DNA from 2 places in the Rhodococcus sp. NPDC060086 genome. Region 1 is predicted to be linked to the other one. Evidence: riboswitches for the same ligand, from Rfam matches in the RefSeq annotation. Region 1 holds a riboswitch; the other holds the start of a gene.
What was found. Region 1 has a riboswitch for cobalamin ahead of metE (5-methyltetrahydropteroyltriglutamate--homocysteine S-methyltransferase). Riboswitches for the same ligand answer to the same signal wherever they lie in the genome.
Positions count from the first base shown of each region.

Region 1 (3,314 bases):
CGACGTGCGAGTGCGGTTCGATGCGATCGAGTCGAGCATGCCGCGCACCTGGCGGTTGCGTAGGCGAGGATCGGACGCGCGTACATCGGCAGCCGCGTGCGCCGCGGCGAGCTCGGAAGCCACGGCGTCGCGGCCGATGCGCAGTGCCGTCGACAAGGTGACGACCTCGGCGACCTTCTCGGTGCCGAATGCCAGCCACGCGCGCAGCGATTCGTCGAGGCTCGACTCTGCCTCGATGGTGTACGGAACGTGCAGCAACGAGCATGACGACGACACCGCCACCGAGCCCGTCGAGCCGAGCAGTGTGGCGAGGGTGGCCAGGGCCGTCTCCAGATCGGTGCGCCACACGTTGCGGCCGTCCACCACGCCCGCCACGATCAGCTTGTCCGCCAGGGCAGGCAGTCCGGCGATGTCTGCCGAGTCACCTGCGACCAGGTCGACCGCGAGGCCTTCGACACCGGTGCGAGCGAGTGCACCGAGCGCCGGACCGAGGCTGCCGAAATAGGAGGCGACGAGGATCGCAGGACGGTCCTGTGCCTGCGACAGCGTGCCGTACACCTGTTCGACCGCGGCGACGGTCGCGTCGTCGAGATCGCGGACGAGTGCGGGCTCGTCGAGCTGCACCCAATCGACTCCGGCGGCGGCGAGTTGCGACAAGAGGTCCTGATACAGCGGGACCAGCTCATCGGCACGGTCGAGGAGCGGGCCCTGTTCGCTGGTGGACTTCGACAGCAGCAAGAACGTCAGCGGGCCGACGACTACCGGGCGGGCCGGAACGCCGAGCGCGCGGGCCTCGGCGACCTCGCCGAGCACCTTCGACGGATCGAGCGAGAAGACCGTGTCAGGGCCGATCTCGGGGACGAGGTAGTGGTAGTTGGTGTCGAACCACTTCGTCATCTCGAGCGGTGCGACGTCGTCGTTGCCTCGCGCGGCTGCGAAATAGCGGTCGAGGTCGTCGGCGATACCCGACACCCGGGGCGGTAGTGCGCCGAGCATGGCTGCAGTGTCGAGGATGTGGTCGTAGTACGAGAACGTGTTGACCGGAATCGAATCGAGCCCGGCGTCGCGCTGCGCAGCCCAGGTGTCGGCGCGCAGTCCGGCGGCGACCTTCTCCAGCCCGGCGCGGTCGATCCGGCCGGCCCAATACGATTCGACGGCCTTCTTCAGTTCACGCTGGGGTCCGATCCGTGCGGAGCCGAGAACGGTGGCGTGGAAGGCAGGGGCAGCATGGAAGGTAGGGACAGAGGGTGTAGGCACTGGTGGTACTCCGGTGGTCGGTCCTTGATGGCCTACCGCCCGTAGGATGCGCGAATCCGACCGAGCCCAGTCGACTCCGGCCCGGCCGGAGCGAGAGAATACGATGCGGGTCCGCGCGCCCGGTCCACGAGGCGGCACACCGCCGGGCACGGCGTGCCCGGCGCAGATGGCAGGTATTCGGACTTGCAAGCGCCCGAGCCTGTGGGCCCGTACCTACTGGCCGTCGCTTCCCGGGGTGATGCCCAGTGCTGATGACGGCGGTCGTTCCTGCATACCGCTGCGGGACAGTCCCGGATTCTCACCGGGTTCCCTCTTCCACACCCCGCGCAGGGGTGCTTCGACGCCGCCACGGCCTTCGGGGCTCCTCACGACCGGCACGGCGAACCAACTACATCCCGGAGTATAGCCACGTCTTCATTCGAACGGGCAAAGCAGGAAGAACGGTTACAACGCAATCAGACAGATACAACCCTGCCGAGGGTTTGTATCTGTCTGCGCGGGTTGTATTTCCGTCGTGCGTTTCTGTCGGCTGTGCTGGTCAGGAGTGGCGAAATCCTTTGCCGGTTCGGTCACGGGGATCCGGCGCCAGGCCGAGGAATTCCGACCGAATGCGATCCCACGCCTCGAGGTGCACCCACACCGGTTCGTCCGTCAGCTGCTGCATGTTCGTGAGGAACGGGGTGGGCAACATGATCGTGAGCATCTGTTCGTCACGGCCGTTGAACAGGCGCACACCCCACGACGTCGGTGCGTCGTCCGTGCCGATCCTGCGGTACAGCTCTGCCCGGCCGCAGCGACGGATACGGCCGAGCTCCGGTCCGCTCGCGGTGTGCTCGCCGATGCACAGGTGAAAATGCCAGCGACCGAAGTCGACGGTCGCATACCCGTCGTACATCGAGATCTTCTTCGAAGCATTGGGTGCCGCGACCTCGAGCGCCGAACCTTCGATGAGCAGGCCGAACCACATGTCGTCCCAGTACTCGTCGAACAACAACCGGATCAGCCGCAGTAGTGAGTCCTCATCGGTGGGAAGCGGCCAGCGCTGTTCGCGACCACCGTCCTCGGTGTCGACGATCTCAGGGGCGAATGCGACTGTCACAGAATCTCCTTCGTCGATGCGTTCGGTGGGCTGGGGAAGACGCAATCGCCGCACACGCCTCCGCCCGGGACGCGGTAGTACAGGCAGCAACTGCGACGTCGGCCGGTGGACCGGACCATCGTGCCGACCAGACGTGGATCGTCGAAGAGTGTGTCGATGTGCGCCTGCGCGGCATCACCGATCACGCGTCCGGCCCCGATCAGCGCGGACGCGGAGTTACCCCACATCAAACCCGGGGCGACGATGTCGCTCCACGCGTCGATGAGCGGTTCGAGCTGGTCGTCGAGGATTTCAGCGGTGGTCGAACCGAATTCGGGGTCGACGATGTGCAGTCGCAGCCCCCCGTCGTTGCACCACAGCAACGTGTCCGGGTCGAGGCGGACACATCGGCCCGAGTCGACGACCGAGCCCAACGACACCGACCACATCCGGGCGGCGTAGCCGAAGAAGAGAGTCGACGCGGCCACTCGGGCCTCCCCGGTTCCCATCCGGTGCGCAGTATCCGACACCAACGGGTCGCGAATCATACTGTCGCGCAGCGCAGACGTCTGCTGCCACCGGCCGTCCGGTACTGCGCCGGTGCTCACCGAGAAGTAGGGACTCAGCGCGGCAATGCGCCCGAGTACTGCGGCAGGGTCAGACACGGCTGTCCTCCGAATCGAGGTCGAACACCAGTGTGCGCGGATCGAAGCGCATCCGTCCACGATCGAATGCTGCTCCGATGCGACCGGACTCGGCCAGAGCTGCGGGGGAATCACAGGTCAGGGTGCGGTCGGCGTCGAGCAACCACATCCGGTCGGACACACGCAGCGCGAGTTCGAGTTCGTGGGTGGACATGATCACGGCGAGGTTCTGTTCGACGGCGAGGCCCCGCAACACGTCGACGAGTTCGACCCGGGACGGCACATCGAGGAACGACGTCGGCTCGTCCAGCACCAGTAGCGATGGGTCCTGTGCG
Region 1 covers NZ_JBHWWZ010000052.1:28,584-31,897, forward strand. The annotation lists gene metE (5-methyltetrahydropteroyltriglutamate--homocysteine S-methyltransferase) at 1-1,257, opposite strand, end outside; cobalamin riboswitch at 1,408-1,620, opposite strand; gene ACFWB0_RS21690 (hypothetical protein) at 1,796-2,356, opposite strand; gene ACFWB0_RS21695 ((2Fe-2S)-binding protein) at 2,353-3,000, opposite strand; gene ACFWB0_RS21700 (ABC transporter ATP-binding protein) at 2,993-3,314, opposite strand, start outside.

Region 2 (3,314 bases), on a different contig from region 1:
ATCCACGAATACACCTGACGCAAGGTGTCGTCGTGGAGTTGCATGAAGAACGTCTGGATGGCGTTCGCGAACGCCGCGACCGCCACACCGGCGAGGATGATGATGACTTCGGTGCGGCTGCCCCCGACGGTGCGTCCGAGCGCGTAGGTCGCGCCCACCGCGAGCATCCCACCCGCGAATGCGGCGACGGGCACCCCCGCGAATCCGGCGGCGCCGCCCACCACGATTGCGAGTGTCGCGCCGAGGCCCGCACCGCTCGAGACGCCGAGGAGGTACGGGTCGGCGAGCGGATTGCGAAAAACGCCCTGGTAGGCGGCGCCGGCGATCGCGAGCATCGCTCCGACGATCACACCGAGCACAACCCGGGGCATGCGAATGTTCCACAGGATCGCCTGCTGTCGCGTGTTCAGACCCGAGTCGACGTCGACGAACGGAATCTTGTCGAGAATGTCGAGCAGCACACCGCGCGGGGTGAGCCCGGCGGGACCGACGAGGATCCCGACGAGCATCGCCGCGAGGAGAAGGATCACCGCGCCACCCAACACGAGTGCGCGGCGACGCGAGGTGATCACGGCGCAGGCTGGCCCGCGGGAACGGCGGTGACGATTGCGGCGAGTTCACGCACGAGGTCGACGACGCGCGCACCCCATCGGCTCGCGATGTCCTCGTCGAGGACGTGGACCTGCCCGTCGCGGACGGCGGTGAGCTCCGCCCAGCCGGCGCGTTCGGCGACCGTCTCGGGCGTGACACCGCAGCACTGCGAGTCGGCGAGGAAGATCAGGTCGGGGTTCTGCTCGACGATGTACTCGGAGGACAGCTGCGGGTATCCGTCGCCGCCGGTCGCGATGGAGGTCAGGCCCAGCATCGAGTAGATCTCGCCGATGTAGGTGTCGTCGGTGACGCTGTAGAACGTGTTGTCCAGTTCGTGGTAGTACCGCAGCGGTGTCTCACGCTCGGGCACGGATGCGACGATCTCGTCGATCTCGGTCTGCATCTGCGCGACGAGTTCGGCGGCGTCGGCGACGTGGCCGGTCGCGGCACCGACCTGCTCGAGCTGGGCGTAGGTGTCGTCGAGAGTGACGGCAGCGGGAAGAAGCAGGACCTCGACGCCGGCATTCCCGAGTCCGGCGACGAGGTCGCCGTTGTCGTCGGTGGCGACGACGAGATCGGGGTCGTAACCGAGAATGGCCTCGACGTTGGGGTTGTAGCCCGACAGTTCGGTGACCGGGACGCCCTCGGGGTAGTCGGACTGGTCGTCGACGGCGATCACCTGCTCGCCCGCACCGACCGCGTAGAGCATCTCGGTGGTGGTCGGACTCAGCGACACGATGGCCTGCGGCGTCCCGGACTCTGCAGGTGCAGTGCTGTCGGACGCGGCATCGTCACCGCTACTGCAGCCGACGATCACCAGGGCAAGAGCGGCGACACCGGCGGTGAGAAACCTGCGGGAAGTGAGTGGCACAGCCATCCTCCGTGGCTCGGAGGACGAAAACAGCACGGCTGCAACGACGAGTTGCGGCACGATACCGTCCTTCGTCCGAGGACCAGTATGTGTCCGCGGCGCCGGCTGACCTGGCTTACCCGGTGGAACCGGGATCACAGTTGCGGGACAGCTCCGGGTTTTCACCGGCTTCACCGAAAACGCTGCGGGCGCCCTGCCCGACTGGCAGAGCACCCGCAGCGTATCCCACAGCGTTTCCGGGTCAGGCGAGCGCCTGCGCCAGGTCTTCGAGCAGATCCTCGTGATCTTCGAGGCCCACCGACAGGCGCACGACTCCGTCGGACAGGCCGATCGCGGCGCGCCCCTCCGGTCCCATTGCCCGGTGGGTGGTGGTCGCGGGGTGGGTGATGAGTGATTTCGTGTCGCCGAGGTTGTTGGAGATGTCGACGATGCGCAACTTGTTGAGCAGTTCGAACGCACGCTTCTTGCCTTCGCCCTCGGGGGCGTCGAGTTCGAAGGTGAGGATCGTGCCGCCGCCGCTCATCTGCGACGTCGCGAGCTCGTATTGCGGGTGCGATTCGAGGTAGGGGTACTTGACCCAGCGCACCTTGTCGTTCGACTCCAGGAACCTGCCGAGACGCAACGCGGAGTCGACCGCGGCATTCAACCTGACGGGCATCGTTTCGAGGCCCTTGAGGAGCGTCCACGCGTTGAAGGGGCTCAGTGACGGACCGGTATGACGGATGAGGTTCTTGACGGGCCCGTCGATGTAGTCCTGGGGGCCGAGGATCGCGCCGCCGAGCACCCGGCCCTGACCGTCGATGTGTTTGGTGCCGGAGTACACGACGATGTCGGCGCCCAGATCGAGGCTGCGCTGCAGCAGCGGGGTGGCGAAGACGTTGTCCAACACCACCTTTGCGCCTGCTGCGTGCGCCATCTCGGAGACCTTGCGGACGTCGACGAGAGTCTGCATCGGGTTCGACGGGGTTTCGAAGAACACCGCGGTGGTGGGCACCGACAGCGCCTGCTCCCACTGATCGAGGTCTTCACCGTCGACGAACACCGTCTCCACACCCCAGCGGGGCAGGATCTCGTTGCACACCACGAAGCACGATCCGAAGAGGCTACGGGCCGCGACCAGACGATCACCCTTGCCGAGCAGCGCCGCGAGGGCCGTGAACACCGCGGACATTCCCGATGCCGTGGCGTAGCAGGCTTCGGCGCCGTCGAGCAGCCGCAACCGCTCCTCGAACATCTTCACGGTCGGGTTACCGTAGCGGGAGTAGACGAAGTGGTCGACTTCGCCGGTGAACGCCTGCTCGGCGGCCTCCGCCGACTCGTACACGAACCCGGAGTTGAGGTACAGCGCCTCGGAGGTCTCCTCGAAACCGGAGCGCATCACGCCGCCGCGCACGCCGAGTGTGGCCGGGCGAACGGAATCGGGCAGCGGCTTGCTGAACGCACCGCCCTGGGGAATTGCACTCACGACTGCCTCCACGGCAGGCCTGCGGCCCGCCAGCCCTGTCCGCCGCGATGCTTGTCGGCATCGAGCGGCCCTTCGAATCCTTCGAGAACGTTGTATGCGGGGGCCAGACCCGCGGCCGTCGCCGCTTCTGCGGCACCGATCGAGCGCTGGCCCGAGCGACACAGGAAGATCACCGGTCCGCTGCCGATCCCGGCGTCCTTCAACTCGTCGACGAAGCGCTCGTTGGGGGCACCTGCGGGGTACGACACCCATTCGACGAACAGGGTGCGGCGTTCGATGGATGCGGTGTCGGGGACACCGACGTACTTCCATTCGGCGTCGGTGCGCACATCGACGAGCACGGCATCCTGATTTTCCTGCAGCAGCTCCCAGGCATGCTGCGGCGAG
Region 2 covers NZ_JBHWWZ010000023.1:132-3,445, reverse strand. The annotation lists gene ACFWB0_RS14610 (FecCD family ABC transporter permease) at 1-509, opposite strand, end outside; gene ACFWB0_RS14605 (ABC transporter substrate-binding protein) at 569-1,462, opposite strand; cobalamin riboswitch at 1,545-1,670, opposite strand; gene ACFWB0_RS14600 (O-succinylhomoserine sulfhydrylase) at 1,704-2,927, opposite strand; gene ACFWB0_RS14595 (rhodanese-like domain-containing protein) at 2,924-3,314, opposite strand, start outside.
Region 2: it holds a riboswitch for cobalamin, as region 1 does, so the genes downstream of both, ACFWB0_RS14605 (ABC transporter substrate-binding protein) here and metE (5-methyltetrahydropteroyltriglutamate--homocysteine S-methyltransferase) in region 1, are expected to answer to the same signal.